Regions from separate parts of the Streptosporangium sp. NPDC049078 genome, predicted to be linked through region 2. Evidence: riboswitches for the same ligand, from Rfam matches in the RefSeq annotation. Region 2 holds a riboswitch; the other holds the start of a gene.
What was found. A riboswitch is a leader RNA that binds a small molecule or an ion and turns the genes downstream of it on or off. The one in region 2 is predicted to bind cyclic di-AMP.

Region 1: another riboswitch for cyclic di-AMP. It lies ahead of AB0B90_RS27475 (CHAP domain-containing protein); the one in region 2 lies ahead of AB0B90_RS31985 (hypothetical protein).

What each region holds. Positions count from the first base shown of each region.
Region 1 is NZ_JBEZEL010000016.1:232,238-239,273, reverse strand. Features, by position in the region: gene AB0B90_RS27490 (carbohydrate ABC transporter permease) at 1-33, opposite strand, end outside; gene AB0B90_RS27485 (sugar ABC transporter permease) at 108-1,085, opposite strand; gene AB0B90_RS27480 (extracellular solute-binding protein) at 1,169-2,518, opposite strand; gene AB0B90_RS27475 (CHAP domain-containing protein) at 2,949-3,644, opposite strand; cyclic di-AMP (ydaO/yuaA leader) riboswitch at 3,663-3,801, opposite strand; gene AB0B90_RS27470 (hypothetical protein) at 4,530-5,570, shown strand; gene AB0B90_RS27465 (DUF6716 putative glycosyltransferase) at 5,662-6,870, shown strand; gene AB0B90_RS27460 (alpha-2,8-polysialyltransferase family protein) at 6,982-7,036, opposite strand, start outside.
Region 2 is NZ_JBEZEL010000021.1:163,568-170,603, forward strand. Features, by position in the region: gene AB0B90_RS31945 (DUF397 domain-containing protein) at 1-22, shown strand, start outside; gene AB0B90_RS31950 (DUF397 domain-containing protein) at 68-274, shown strand; gene AB0B90_RS31955 (GNAT family N-acetyltransferase) at 520-1,044, opposite strand; gene AB0B90_RS31960 (NUDIX domain-containing protein) at 1,292-1,738, shown strand; gene AB0B90_RS31965 (DUF427 domain-containing protein) at 1,858-2,241, opposite strand; gene AB0B90_RS31970 (antibiotic biosynthesis monooxygenase family protein) at 2,342-2,626, opposite strand; gene AB0B90_RS31975 (hypothetical protein) at 2,925-3,242, shown strand; gene AB0B90_RS31980 (DUF4253 domain-containing protein) at 3,591-4,337, shown strand; cyclic di-AMP (ydaO/yuaA leader) riboswitch at 4,717-4,866, shown strand; gene AB0B90_RS31985 (hypothetical protein) at 5,117-5,947, shown strand; gene AB0B90_RS31990 (hypothetical protein) at 6,169-6,540, opposite strand; gene AB0B90_RS31995 (roadblock/LC7 domain-containing protein) at 6,553-6,933, opposite strand; gene AB0B90_RS32000 (hypothetical protein) at 6,992-7,036, opposite strand, start outside.

The DNA of each region.
Region 1 (7,036 bases), on a different contig from region 2:
GACGACCTTCGTCAGCGGGCCCGCGTCCCAGATGCGGTTTCGCGCGGCCGACTGGCCCGAGGGGCGTCGGGAGTGCTGCGCGGGGGGCCGCCGGAGCTGGGTGGCCGTCACTTGGAACCCCCGATACGGCGGGTGAAGGAGTAGTTGATGAGCGTCCCGATGAGGATCAGTGCGAACAGCAGCCACGAGGCCGCGGCGGCGTAGCCGAAGTCGAAGTCGCGGAACGCCTCCTTGACGATGAACATCGCCACGGTCTGGTACTGGCCGGTGGCGCCACCGCTCATCGTCGGGTTGCCGTCGAACATGACCGGCTCGGTGAACAGCGTCAGGCCGCCGATGGTGGAGATGAAGACGACGAAGATGATCGTCGGGCGGAGCATCGGGATGGTGATCTGCCAGAACTGCCGCCTGGGCGTGGCGCCGTCGATGGCGGCGGCCTCGTAGAGGTCCTTGGGGATGGTCTGCATGGCGGCGAGCAGGATGATCGAGTTGTAGCCGGTCCAGCGCCAGTCGATCATCGTGGAGATCGCGATCCACGCGGACCACTTCTCGTTCTGCCAGTTGATCGCGTCGACCCCGAAGAAGCTCAGGAACCAGTTGATCATGCCGTAGTCGCGCCCGTAGAGCTGGGTGAAGACGACGGCGACGGCGACGACGGAGGTGATCAGCGGCAGCAGTACGCCGAGGCGGAAGAAGAGCCGTCCCCGGATGCGCTTGTTGAGCGCGTTGGCCAGCAGGAGGGCCAGGACGAGCTGCGGGATCGTCGACATGACGAACATGCCGAGGGTGTTGATCACCGCGTTCCAGAAGGCCTCGTCGGTGATCAGCTCGATGTAGTTGTCGAGGCCGACGAGAGTCTTGTCTCCGGCGAGCTCCCAGTCGTGCAGGGAGACCCAGAGGGTGTAGCCGAGGGGGAAGACGCCGAAGACGGCGAAAAGCAGGAAGTACGGGGATACGAGGAAGTAGGGGGTCGCCCGGAGGTCGAAGCGGGACCACCCACCGCCCTGCTTCGGTCCGCGGCGCCCGCCGGACCGGCGGGGGCCGGGCCGTGGCGGCGCGGCCGGGGAGTCGACGTGCAGTGTCATCGGTCAGAGCCTTTCAGCGGGGGCAGGCGACCGGCCCGGCTGCGGGATCGCCACAGCCGGGCCGATGCGGGGCGGTACGGGGATCAGCCCGCTGCCTTGACGCCGGCCTCAAGGAACTTGGTCCAGGCCTGGTCGTAGGGGACCGAACCCTGGTCCATGCCCTCGAGGACCTTCTCCACCGCGGTCTTGACCTGGGCGTGCTTCTCGCCGAGGAAGACGGGCAGCAGGTCCTTGACCGAGGCACCGAAGATCTGACCGGTCGGCGCGTCGTTGAAGAACGGGTTCTTCAGGTCGGCGACCGCCGGGTCCTGCTGGGCGGGGATGGAGCTCGGGAAGGCCGCGGCCTCCTGGAAGGCCATGACGTGGCCCTCCTTGCCGGTGAGGTAGTTCAGAACCTCGGCGGCCTCCTTGGGGTGCTTGCTCTGCTTGGGAACCGCGAGGTAGGAGCCACCCCAGTTGCCCGCGCCGCCGGGCACGGCCGCGACGTCCCACTTGCCCTTGTTGTCGTCACCGGCCGCACCGGAGACCACGCCGAGCATCCAGGCAGGGCAGCCCATGGTCGCGAAGGCGCCCTTCTTGATCGCGGCGTTCCACGGCGGGGTGAACGAGGCGAGCTTGGCGGTCAGACCGGCCTCGCTGAAGTCCTTCACCGTGTCGAAGGAGGTCTTGATGGCCGGGTTGCTCTCGATGATGAGCTGGTTGTTCTTGTCGAAGTAGGCGACGTTGCCGTTCTTCGGCGCCTCCTGCGACAGGATCACGTTGTAGAGCGTGTTCGGGCCGTCGAGGAACTTGGGATCGGTCTTGCCGGGGTTGGCGGCCTTGAACTTCTCACCGATCGCCTTGAAGGCGTTCCAGTCCGGCCAGAGCTTGCCGACCTCCTCGCGGTCGGTGGGCAGGCCCGCCTTCTCGAACAGGTCCTTGCGGTAGCACATGGTCATGCCACCGATGTCGGTGCCCAGGGCGAAGAGCTTGTTGTCGGCGTTGATGCCGTTGTCCCACTTCGCTGCGGGGAAGTCGGCCTTACGGCTGTCCAGCCCGTACTCGGCGAGGTCGGTGAAGAACTGCGGGCGGGCCTTCATGAGACCCATCGCGCCCTCGTCCAGGGCGATGATGTCGGCCGCGCCGCTGCCCGCCTGCAGGCGCTGGAGCAGCTGCGGAAGATAGACGTCCTCGAAACGGTCGGTCAGGTTCTGGTACTTGACCTGGATGTTCGGGTTCGCCGCGTTCCACGTCTCCACGGCCTTGTCGTAGCCGAAGTTCTCACCGCCACCGAAGGTGTGCACGGTGATGGTTACCGGCTCGGCCGGGGCGGAGGAACCGCCCTCCGCGGCGGGTGCCGCCGGCTCGCTGGAGCTGCATGACGTGATGGCCAGGGCGGTGGCCGCCATGACCGCGACGGCGGCGAGCTTGCCGTGTCGCTTGTTGTTCAACATTCCGGACCCCTCTCAGGTGGTCGCCCGAACTTCATTGGGAGGCGACATCGCGGACCGGTCCCCGACAAACGCGGTCGTCGCGACGAGATCGTTCCTCAATGTGCTTTTGGGAGCGCTCCCACGAAGAGTGGACGATGGGCAACCAGGACGTCAATATGCCGAAACTCAACCGTTACATCCAGCCGCTTTAGGTGGGACTTTTGGTGTGAAAAGTCGACATACCTCCCACAAGGGTGATTGGGAGCGCTCCCACCTCACGGGCATACCAGTTGGGGCATTTCGTGGCCGTGCGGGGCTCGCGGAGGGGAGAGAGAGGGGCGGGCGGGGTGGAATATGGAATATCGTCAGGGGCACCGCTCGAACGAGCGGCGCCCCTGGGAGTGTGATGACCGGTCCGCGTTCACCGGCGGGGGGCCGGGGCGGCCGGAGGTCAGTCCGAGTAGACCGGGTAGCCGTAACCGACGACCTGGGAGACGGGCCTGACGCGCTCCTCGACGGCGCCGTTGCCGGTGTTGCCCTCGATCGTGGTGATCGTGCCGTTCCCGTTGTCCTTCTTCACGAAGCCGACGTGGTCGATGCCCTCGATGCTCTTGCCGCCGGCCCAGTCGAAGTAGACGACGGCGCCGGGAGTGGGGACGGTGCCCCAGTGTCCGTTGTTCTTGAACCACTTGGCGTGGGCGACGGTGTAGGCGTCCCAGCCCATCGTGGGGCGGATGCCGGCCGTCTCGCCGACCCAGGAGACGAACATCGCGCACCAGGGGGCGTTGGCGTACTCGTACACGCTCTTGCCGCCGTCGCGGGCCATGGTCTCCTTGGCGCGAGGGCTCGAAACGTACCAGGACTGGAACTTGGTTCCACCACCCTGGGCGTTCTCGCGGACACCGATCTGCTTGGAGGCGATGTCCAGGATCTGTGCGGCGGAGACCTTGGGAAGGCCTTCGGCGATGACCTGCAGGGAGGTCTTCGCGGCCCCGGCGTCCTGCGCGCGGGTGTCGGCGGGCGGTGCGTTCACGACGCCGTGGCCGTCGGCCAGAGCCGCGCCGGTGGTGCCCGTCGCGAGGACGGCGCAGGCGCCCAGGACGGCGCAGACGGCGCGGGGGGTGGAGGTGAGGCGATGCTTGGTCATGCGGGGGTTCGACTCCTTGCTTCGCTTCCATACCGCCTACCGGGTTAGCTGACGGGTTCGGGCTGGGAAGTGCCCTACGACGCATGAGTGCGTTGATTCACCCCAGGAACGTGGTTCCCCGGTTCCGCAGACTTCGCGGATTCGGCGGCCGTGCTCACCGACGGCGGAAGGTTCCGCCGGGTGGAGCGCGGTCGGGCAATGTGACGGCAATGCACAGATCTGTATAGACCTAGACAATTGCCATGAACAGGACGAACGTACGACAACACGGCAGACGATTACAAGTGGGACACATTGCTCTGACTTGGTAATACGTCCTAAATGAGGGGGTACGGCGGGGTGCCGCCTGGAGGGGAAGAGGGGAGTCGATCACGCCCCTCCGGCGCCGGGCGCACCTTCCTCCGGGGATGGAGGGGCGTCCGGGATCCCCCGCGTTCACGGCGATCCGGGTTTTCCCGACCCGCTCGCGAGGCGTCGGCCAGGTTGTGCTACCGCGCGTGGGGGGACCCTCCGTCGAAGATCGTATAGTCACCATTTTTTAGAACAAGTATTCGATGGTAAAAAGTATGCGGATGGTAGGAGTTCTCCCATGGAAGTGCCTGAGAGCGCGCACGGGGCCCGGCGGCTCACGACCATGTCCGAGGAGGTTCTCGCGGCCTCCAGGTGATCGGGGTCCACGGCCGGCGCCTCCCCGCCCGGCCCGCGACGATGAATCATCGTGGCCCCGCCGACGCCGGCCCGCCCGACGGACATCCGGTCGCATCCGATCTCGGACGGTGGCGGCGGAGAGGTAAAGACCAGAGAGATCATCTGCAATCTCGCGTGGTCGGCTGTTCACCCGCAGTTCCCTGCTCCTTAAGGCCACCGGGTTAGGTTGTGCCAGTCGTGAACGGGTCATCGCCCGGCGTGGAGGACGGTCGAGACCACGCGCGGGAGCAGGATTCGGCCATCGCCTGGGTGGAATCCCCGCTGCAGATGCTCTGCGCGGTGGAGGCCCACCACGCCGGGCTGCTCGGCGCCCGCAGCCATCTCGTACCCCGGGCGAAACTCCGCCCGCTGGCCGTGACAGGCCGCGAACTCGGCCGCCTCACCCTGCCGAGAGGGCTTGAGCTCACCCCGGCGCGCCCGGACATGCCCAGGCCGCGCCGGGGGGAGACCTGGGCGGTGGGCGACGCCTTCTCCGGCAAGGTCCAGTTCCGCTGGCTCACCGCGTCCCCCGGCCGGATCGTGATCGTCGACGACGGGCTCGCCACCATCAGGCTCCTGGAACTGCTCACCGGCAGGACGGGAACGCCCCTGCTGAGGGCGAGGGGGAAGGCGGGGAGGCTCAGGACCGTCCTCGCCACGGCGGCCGGGCTCAGGCTGCGCGCCGCCGCCCGCGCGGGGCGGTTGTCGATCTTCACCGCGCTGCCGGTGCCCTCCGACCTGGCGAAGGCCGTACGTGCCAGGGGAGTCGAGCTGGTCACCCACGACTTCGCCTGGTTGCGATCCCAGCCGCTGCGAAGGCCCCGCCCCGCCGAGCGCACCGTCGTCCTCGGCACCTCGCTGGTCCGCAACGGCCTGATCCACCGCGAACGCTACTTCGGCTGGCTGGCCGGGCTCGGATCGGCCGAGCCGGTGGCCTACTTCCCGCACCGCCGCGAGGACCCCGGCGACCTGGCCCGGGTCGGGGAGCAGCCGGGAATCACCGTCTACGACGGCGGGATCCCCGCCGAGATGACCCTGCGCGGCCTGGCCGCCGAGCAGCGGGTGCTGAGCCTGCCGTCCACCGCGGTCACCTCCCTGCGGGTCCTGCTCTCGGCCCGGGGGGTCGCCGTGGAGACGGTGGACGTTCCCGACGAGTGGTGGACGGCCGAGGCGGCGCCGTCACTGCGCTCCCACCTGTCGAGGTTCGCCCATCACGACACGGGAGTCACCGGGTCATGACCCGACGGCCGAGGCCGGGCGGGCTCGCCGCTCGCGCCACGCACACCGTGCCCGCACACGAAACCGGGGAATTCCCCGCCGGAGGTTTTCTTTGAAGGTCCTGGCCGTGGCCGACTCCGACTCCTACCTGAAGTGGGCGGCCTGCCTGCTGCGGGACCTGCCCGCAGGCTGTGAGTCGGAACTGGCGGTCGTCCGCACCCCCATCACCCCTTCGCCGGCGCAGATCCACGCCGCCGTGGCGGGCTCGGCGGCAGACCCGCCGGTGCTGTCGGCCCGCGCGCTGCGCCGGGCCGCCGAACGATTCAGACCCGACGTGGTGCTCGTCGCCTGTACGGGACCGGTGGTGGACGTGCTGACCGCAGACGTGCTGACCGGGCTGCGGCCCCGGCCGGTGTTCGTCTCGGGGCTGCCGGGCATCTCCGTCCCCGCCACCGAGAAGGCGTGGCTGTTCCGCAGCGGATGCGACCTGTTCGTGCTGCACAGCGGCCGGGAGGTCGAGGAGTTCTCCGAGATCGGCGCCAGACTGGGCGGGGGCGGCCAGATCGGGCTGGCCAGGTTGCCGTTCCTGCGCGGTGACGCGGAGATCGCCGCCACCGGGCCGCGCGACCGGGTGGTGTTCGCCACCCAGGCCAAGGTGCCCAAACGCAGGGAGGAGCGCGAACGCGTCCTGCTCGCCCTGGCCGAGCTGGCCGGAAGGCGGCCCGACCTGGACGTCGTCGTCAAGCTTCGGGCCCTGGACACCGAGCGTCAGACCCACAACGAGCGCTACCACTACCAGCGCCTGTGGCAGTCGCTCGCCGAGGAGGGCCGGGTGCGCGCCGAGGCCGTGCGCTTCGCGGTGGGGCCCATGCACGAGCACCTGGCCCACGCGACGGGCTTCGTCACCGTCAGCTCGACCGCCGCGCTGGAGGCGATCGCCCAGAAGGTACCGCTCCTGGTGCTGTCGGACTTCGGGGTCGGCGCCGAGATGATCAATCTGGTCTTCGAGGACAGCGGCCTGCTCGGCACCCTCGACGACCTCTCCGCCGGGCGCTTCCTGCACCCGGACGACGCCTGGTGCAAGGTCAACTACTTCCACCCCGGTGGCGAGAGCGACTGGGTGTCGCGGATGGTCTCCCTGGTGGGAAAGGCCCGCTCCGGCCGCCTCGCCCCGGCGATGTCCCTGCTCGAAGGTCCCGAGTACACCACCGCCCGCCGCCGCGCCCGCATGCGCGTGGAGGTGCCGCCGAACATGCTGCGCGTCGGCTACCGCGCCAAGCGCCGGATGCGCCGCTACCTCAAGGGGTTCGGCCGACCCTAGAGCACCGGTCGGGTAAGGGCCGGTCACCGGGTAAAACCGCGGTTCGCAACGGATCGGCCTGGCCACGTCCCATGTCGATCAACGCTCCTGCGCGACTACCCGACCGGCCCTCTAGGGGAGCGCCTTCGACAGGCGGTCGCGGAGCCTGACCAGCGGGCTCCGCTCC
Region 2 (7,036 bases):
GAAGTTCGACCGCCTGGCCTGATCACCCCCGAAAGGTCGGACATCTTCTAAAGAAGGTGAGGCGAAAATGGATCTGAGCTCCGCCGCATGGCGGAAGTCGTCGCTCTCCGGAGACAACGGCGGTCAGTGTGTCGAGGTCGCCGCCAACCTGCCTGGCGCGGTCGCGGTCCGCGACAGCAAGGACCCGCACGGCCCTCACCTGCTCTTCACCTCTACCGGGTGGCGGTCCTTCGTGCACGGCATCAAGGCGGGAGACTTCGACCGTCTGATCTGAGCCGGGATTGAACCGTTCTTGGTTATCCCTTAATGGCGAGGAGTCGCCATCGCAACCCCCGATCGGTCACCGGTCGGGGGTTCTGTGCGTCCAGTAACAGTCTCGGGACAAGCCGGGATAAGAAGTCCGAGCAATCATGTGAGGTATCGGGGTCGGCCCACACCGACGTGGTGGTGAGCGCGCCGAACACGGCACCTCGCGCGGTGAGCGGCGTTAACCTCGCCAGACGGCCGATCTCCGGCGCCTCATCGGCGAATCCGGTACAGCGCATGCCGCCGTAGCGGCCCCTCGGGCACGTTCGGGTGATCGAAGTCTGCGTTGGGGTCACGGGTCATGCCGATCCGGCGCATCACCGCGTGGGACCGCAGGTTGGTGGTGGTCGCCATTGCGACGATCTCCGGCAGTTCGAGGGTCTCGAAACCGAAGGTCAGGCAGGCCAGGGCGGCCTCGGTGGCGTAGCCGTGGCCCCATGCCGAGCGCGCCAGCCGCCAGCCGATCTCCACGCCGGTGAACGGCATGCCCTCGACCGGATTCAGGCCGGTGAAGCCGATGAACTCACCGGTCGCCACGACCTCCACCGCCCACCACCCGTAGCCCCGCCTGCCGATTTCTTCCTGGATGCGGGTGAGGAAGGCGGCACTCTGCTCATGTGTCAGCAGGTCCGGGAAGTGTTCCCTGACCTCGGGGTCGGCGTTCATCGCGGCCCAGGGATCCAGGTCGGAGTCTCGCCACTGGCGGAGCAGGAGACGGTCGGTGCGTGGTTCGAGCATGCGGCCACGCTAACGTGATCAAACTTGGGGAGTCGATCGGTTTCGCCGAACGGCGATCCCGGTCCGTGGCGGGGGACTATCGGCCCACGACGGAGACCTCCCGGTCAGGTGCCGGATGTTCAGCGGGGCGAACCCGATCGAACCGTCGTCGGCCTCGTACGAGACGGGGGCAACCGACGGCGCCGCGTCGTCTTTTCCCGATAGCGTCCAGCCCTCAGACAGGCGCCGACCCGCAGATGGGACTACCGTGAAGAAGCTGATCGTCCGGCTCTGGAGGCTCGTCAACGGTTCGCTCCAGTGGCGCATCCTCTGGCTCCGGCACGCCAAGTTCACGGTCGGGGTGACCGGAATCGTCCGTGACGCGGATGGCAACGTGCTCCTGCTGAAGCATCGTTTCTGGCCGGTGGGCAGGCAGTGGGGGCTGCCCACAGGGTGCGCGAACAGGTCGGAGACCTTCGAGGACACGGTCCGCCGCGAGGTGCGCGAGGAGACCGGGCTGAAGGTCAACGTCGGAGAGCTCGTGCAGCTCAAGAGCGGCTACAAGCTCCGCCTGGAGGTGGCGTACGAGGCCGAGTTCGTCGGGGGCACGCTCAAGCTCGACGACTTCGAGATCCTGGAGGCGAGATGGTTCGCGCCATACGATCTGCCGAAAGAAATGCAGGAGGCACATCGCCTCCTCATTCACCGCAAATAGGTCTGGTTCCCGATCTGGGTTGTGTCCTGCCTGGTGTCGAGCGAGCATCTCGAAGGCGATTCGGCTGCACGCAGTCTTCTGATCGATGGGTCTCCCGGCGCACTCGCGCCGGGAGACGCTCAGGCGGCCGGTTCCTCGACGATGGAGTCGACCCGGTCGGGATAGAAGGCGACATGGTCCTTGATCTCGGCGACGGCCGGATGCGGCGACTCGTAGAACCACACCGCGTCCACCGCCTGCTTTCCCTCCACCGTGACGGTGTAGTAACTCGCGTCGCCCTTGAAAGGACAGTAGGTGGCGGTGTCGGTCCGCTCCAGCAGCGAGCGGTCGACGTCGGTGATCGGGATGTACTGCACCGGCGGGTACGCCGCCTCCCGCAGTGTCAACGCGCTCCGCGAGTCGGCGACCACCCGGCCGGCCACCGAGACGACGATCCGGGCCGGGTTCGGCGTGATCGTGATCGGGTGACTGGGGCTGGGCTCCAGGATGGGCTTGTCGGTCATGACGAGAACCCCTTTCTGTCATATCCAGTCTGCCGGACCCCGGACCCTGAACCGCGTCGCCGTCCCCTACCCGGTGGAGGGGAGATCTGTCGCCTCCCGCTCAGGCGGGGCCGACGCCGGAGATCTGGTAGCGAGACACCTCGGCGTCGCGGATCATCGTCTCCTGGCCGTCGCTCGGCCCGGAACCCCGGAAGGCGTCGAGGGTCTCCTCCGACTCCCAGCGCTCGTAGACGTTGATCCGGCCGGTGTCGACGAGGTCGGCGCCGAGCGTGAAGTCGAGGCAGCCGGACGCGGCGCGGGCCTGCTCGATCACGCTCACGCATCCCTTGAGGTAGTCGTCACGGGCATCGGGGTCGACACGGATCCAGCCGGAGATAATGATCACGCCGGCAGGGTACGGCCCGCCACCGACATTTAGCCTCGCTCATGGACACGCGTGCCCCCTTTTCGCGTTGTCCTGGCCCACCGCGCCCCCTCCTCGTCGGCCGCGTATATAAAGGTGTCCGTCCTCCGCGCCGGTCGCGCATTCCAGACGTCGATCCTTCCGCGCCGGTCGCGCATCTCGGGCGTCGATCTTTCCGTACGGTTCGCGCATATCAGGTGTCCGCCGGGCACGTAGGATTCGACGGCTGGGCAGGCGACGACGAGGACGACGAGGACGACGAGGACGACGAGGACATGGTGTGAGCTTTGATCTCGGAGTCTGGTTCGCGGCCGGACCGATCACCGCGCGGGAGGCCCTTCTTCGATATCTCGCCTGGGGCGAGAGCGGAGCCGCGCCCGGTGAGCCGCGCCCGGAGGTGGCGGCCTTCTACGAGGAGTTGACGGCGCTCTTCCCCGACCTGACCGTCGAGAACTACGGCGCCTCACCGTGGTCCGAGCCGCTCACCGTGGGGGAGGACTTCGTGCTGATGAACGCGGTCTTCCCACGGGCGGGGGAGGTGTGCCGCGTGGTCCTGGAGATGACGCGGCGCCATCCCCTGGTGCTCTTCGAGCCCTAGCTCTCCGGCTTCGCGGGCCTGTCCATTACCCCCGAGACTCACGGCGCCCTCGCGGACGTGACGTGCGGCCCCGAACGGCCTCGTTGAGCATTCGTCGGGCGTGGAGGGGTGGCACCCGCTCGGCTTCGTTCCTCTCTGTACCGATAATTTTTGCCTGGACCAGGGCAGAACTGTCCCTCGGGGTGGTTGACAGGCCAAAATTGATCCGTGGTCAGGATCGGATCGGTAGAGATGAGCGATTGCGAGCGTGAGAGACTCCCGCCAGTTCTGGGCCAGTTGTTCGCCGATGGGGGAGAAGGAGCCCACGAAGGCGAGGGGGACGGGGGAGGCGGGGGCAGGAGGCTCTCGGTGGAGTTGCCGCCGGGGGACGTGGTGTGGCCCGACCCCGGTTACGCTCAGCTCGCGGTCCGTCGCCGTCCGGCGTTCTGGCTGAGTGAGGTGACGGTCTCCGGTGAGTACTGGGCCCGGTTGAGGGCTCAGCACGAGCAGTCGGGCCTGTGGCCGGTCCTGCTGGAGGACTCCGTCCAGCCCTGGTCGGCGGGTCAGATCGCCCCCGACACCGCCGCTCAGATCGACAACTACAACGCCGCCGCGTTCATGGCCGAGGTGTGGTCCGACTGGATCGAGAGGGCGACCCTGGACCAGCTCGAACTCCTCGATCCCTACGGTCCCGAGTGTCCGGGCCCGGCGCCGGCGGGAAGGCTCGCCGCCGATCCCGGTGTGGTCGCCGACTGGTACGCCGGGCTGGTGGCCGAGCGCAGGACCCCGCTCGGGCTCGTCGCGGTGGAGCGCGGGGCCGACGCCCTGGCCGTGATGGGCTGGCAGGGCGCCCTGAACCACAACGAGTGGATGGTCCCGCTCGCGGCCGTCGTACGGAGCTGGGAGGAGAGGTTCGGGGTGCGGGTGGTCGGAATGGGGTTCAACACCCTCGACCTCAGCGTCGCCGCGCCGCCGACGACCTCCGAGCACGCCCTGCACGTCGCGGCGGAACACTGGACGTTCTGCCCCGACAGCATCATCCAGGGAGCGGGGACCCTCGTCGACTACGCCGAGCAGATCAAGGGCAGGAACGCCTGGTCGTTCTGGTGGGACTGACCGGACGGGGATGACCCGCTGGGTGGGGGAGATCCCGTGCGGGTCTCGGTGAGGGTCCCGCGATGGGCTGTCGACCCCCGGTGAGGAGGCCCTGTGTGGGTCTCGGGGGAGGAGCTTCGTCCCGCGGGCGGGGGTGCCGGCCGCCGGCGGGAAGGCCCTCGTACGGGTCCGGGGCGGGGGTTCTCGCGGCGGATACCGGGTTGGGGAAGGCGTTCTCGCTGGTAGGGCGGGTGCCGACCTGGCGGGGCGATCGATGGGGCTTCCTTGAAGCTTGTAGGTAGATCTTCTGGGTTTTTCATGGTGTTTGCTTTGCTTTGTCCGGTTTGGTGGGTAGTGTCCACTGTTATCGGTTGGCGACCTGCCCTTCACAAGAGGAGGCGGCCGGCCGACGTCGAATCCCGAGGGCCCGCAGGGCTCCGGAGCCGGGGAACCAATTTTCCGGGGTGAATCCGCCGCGAACGCGCGGCGGTAGGGCAACTCCACCGCCCGAACCCGTCAGCTAACCCGGTAGACGAGATGGAGAGGAGATCCCCTCATGGATCACCGCGTCACCACGTCGGTGGACCCCCTGTCGGCACCGACCACCTGAACTTCAACGCCGCCCCCCGTCCCCTCGACCTCGCCGCCGCGCCTGATCGTGGCACCTTCAGGACCGTGCTCCGCGTAGCGATCGGCTGATCCGGCTACGCCACCTTTTCCGATGAGCGCGTCCCCGCCAGTGCACCCCTTCGGTGTTCGCACCTGGCCGCCCCGTTCCCTCGCGAAAGAGCCATTTCTCCATGCACCCCTCCTTTGGTATGCACAAGAACGACCTGAACACGCCCTGTCCGGGCGAGCGATCCCCGTACAGGAACACCTCCCTCGGGCGCGGCCTCGCCGCGGCCCTCACCGCCGCGAGCCTCCTCGTCTCCGGCGGTGTCGCCCTCGCGCTCCCTGCCTCCGCGGCCCCCGCCTCCGCGGCCCCCGCCTCCACCCGCCTCGCGAACGACCCGGCGGCGGGCGCGCCCGCCGGTACCGAGGCCGTTCTCCTCCAGGGCGCGACCACGGCCTCCTACTTCTGGGACGACTCCTCGGGCCGGGCCGGTGACACCGGACTTCCCGCCAGCGGCAAGCCGATGCAGAAGGGCATGATCGCCAGCCCGAGCTGGCCCCTGTTCACCGAGGGATACATCCTCTACAAGGGCAAGAAGGCGAAGTTCTTCGTCGGCGACCGCGGCCCGGGTAACCCCTCCAACCAGGGCATCATGATCGACATCGACGCCAAGACCTTCGCCGACCTGACCGGCGGCACGTTCAACGCCGGCACGCTCGGCGTGGACGGCAACGGTGGCATGGGCCACATCGACATCCAGTACGTCGTCACCAAGTGGGGCGGCGGCACGGGGATCAAGAACCACCCGGTCGCGTTCTCCACCGGCGCGTGGAACCGCAGGGACACCAACCCGGCCCAGCCGCCGACGACCGTCTTCGCGATGGCGAGGAAGCTGGGCATCGGCCTGCAGACCCAGCTGGTGAGCGCGGAGGCGCGACCCTGGCTCGGCAAGCCCAAGGTGATGGTCGAGCATGTCTCCGAGTACGTCCCCGGCGGCGTGGCCGCAGAGGAGAACTGACCCCGACGGTGTGGCGGCCGGGCAGAGACGGTCCTCGTCACCGGCCCCGACGGCGCGGCCACCGGGCAGAGACGGTCCTCGTCACCGGCTCCGACGGTGTGGCGGCCAAAAAGAGCCGTCACCGTCCCCGGCGGCGCGGCCATCGGGAAGAACCATCCTCGAAACGCCGAGGGTTCCGGTGCGGTCCGCGCCTGCCGGGGCGCGGACCGCGAACCAAAGGGTCAGACTTCGAGCTTCTCCTCGATGCCGCGCAGGCTGTGCCGGGCGAGCGCGAGGTTGGCCCGGTTCCGGTCGAGGGCCAGGTAGAGGAACAGCCCTTTACCGCTCCGGCCCGAGATCGGGCGGATCACGTGATACTGCGTGCCGAGCGTGATGAGGATGTCCTCGATGCCGTCCTTGAGACCGAGCGACTCCATGGTCCGCATCTTCGCCCTGACGACCTCGGTGTTACCCGCGGCCGCGACCTGGAGGTCGAGGTCCTTGGACCCGCCGAGCGCGCCGAGCGCCATCCCGCTGTTGTAGTCGACGACGACCGCGCCGATGGCACCGTCGATCGCCATCATCTCCTTGAGCGAGATGTCCATGTTGCCCATTACTGTCTCCGATCACTGGGATATCGATGTGCGTGAGCTGACGGCGGCGAGTCGGTCCGCCGTTCTGCGGCCCTCCAGCCTGAGCAGCCCGAGATTGGTCCCCGGGCGTGCCAGGACTGTGAGAACGATCTTGGGTCCGGCGGCGTAGAACGCCGCGTAGCCGTTGGTTCCGGAGATGAGCGTCTCCTCGAAGGCGCCCTTGCCGGCGATGCCCGTCATCCGGCGGCTCAGGGCGAGCACCGCGGAGGAGAGCGCGCCCGTCTGCTCGACGTCGTTTCTCAGGTCGCTGGCTATCGTCAGGCCGTCGACACTGCACGCGATGCTCCCGTCCACGTCGGGTACGCGTTCTCGCAGCATCGCCATCTCACGGCGTATCTCCTCGCGCAGTTCCACCGGCATCCTCCTTCCGATCAACTTCAGCGTCCGTAGCCTTATCGGCATGTGACCGGGCTCAAGTCATTGCCTCCAATGCGTTCCTGAGCCGGATGAGCAGGTT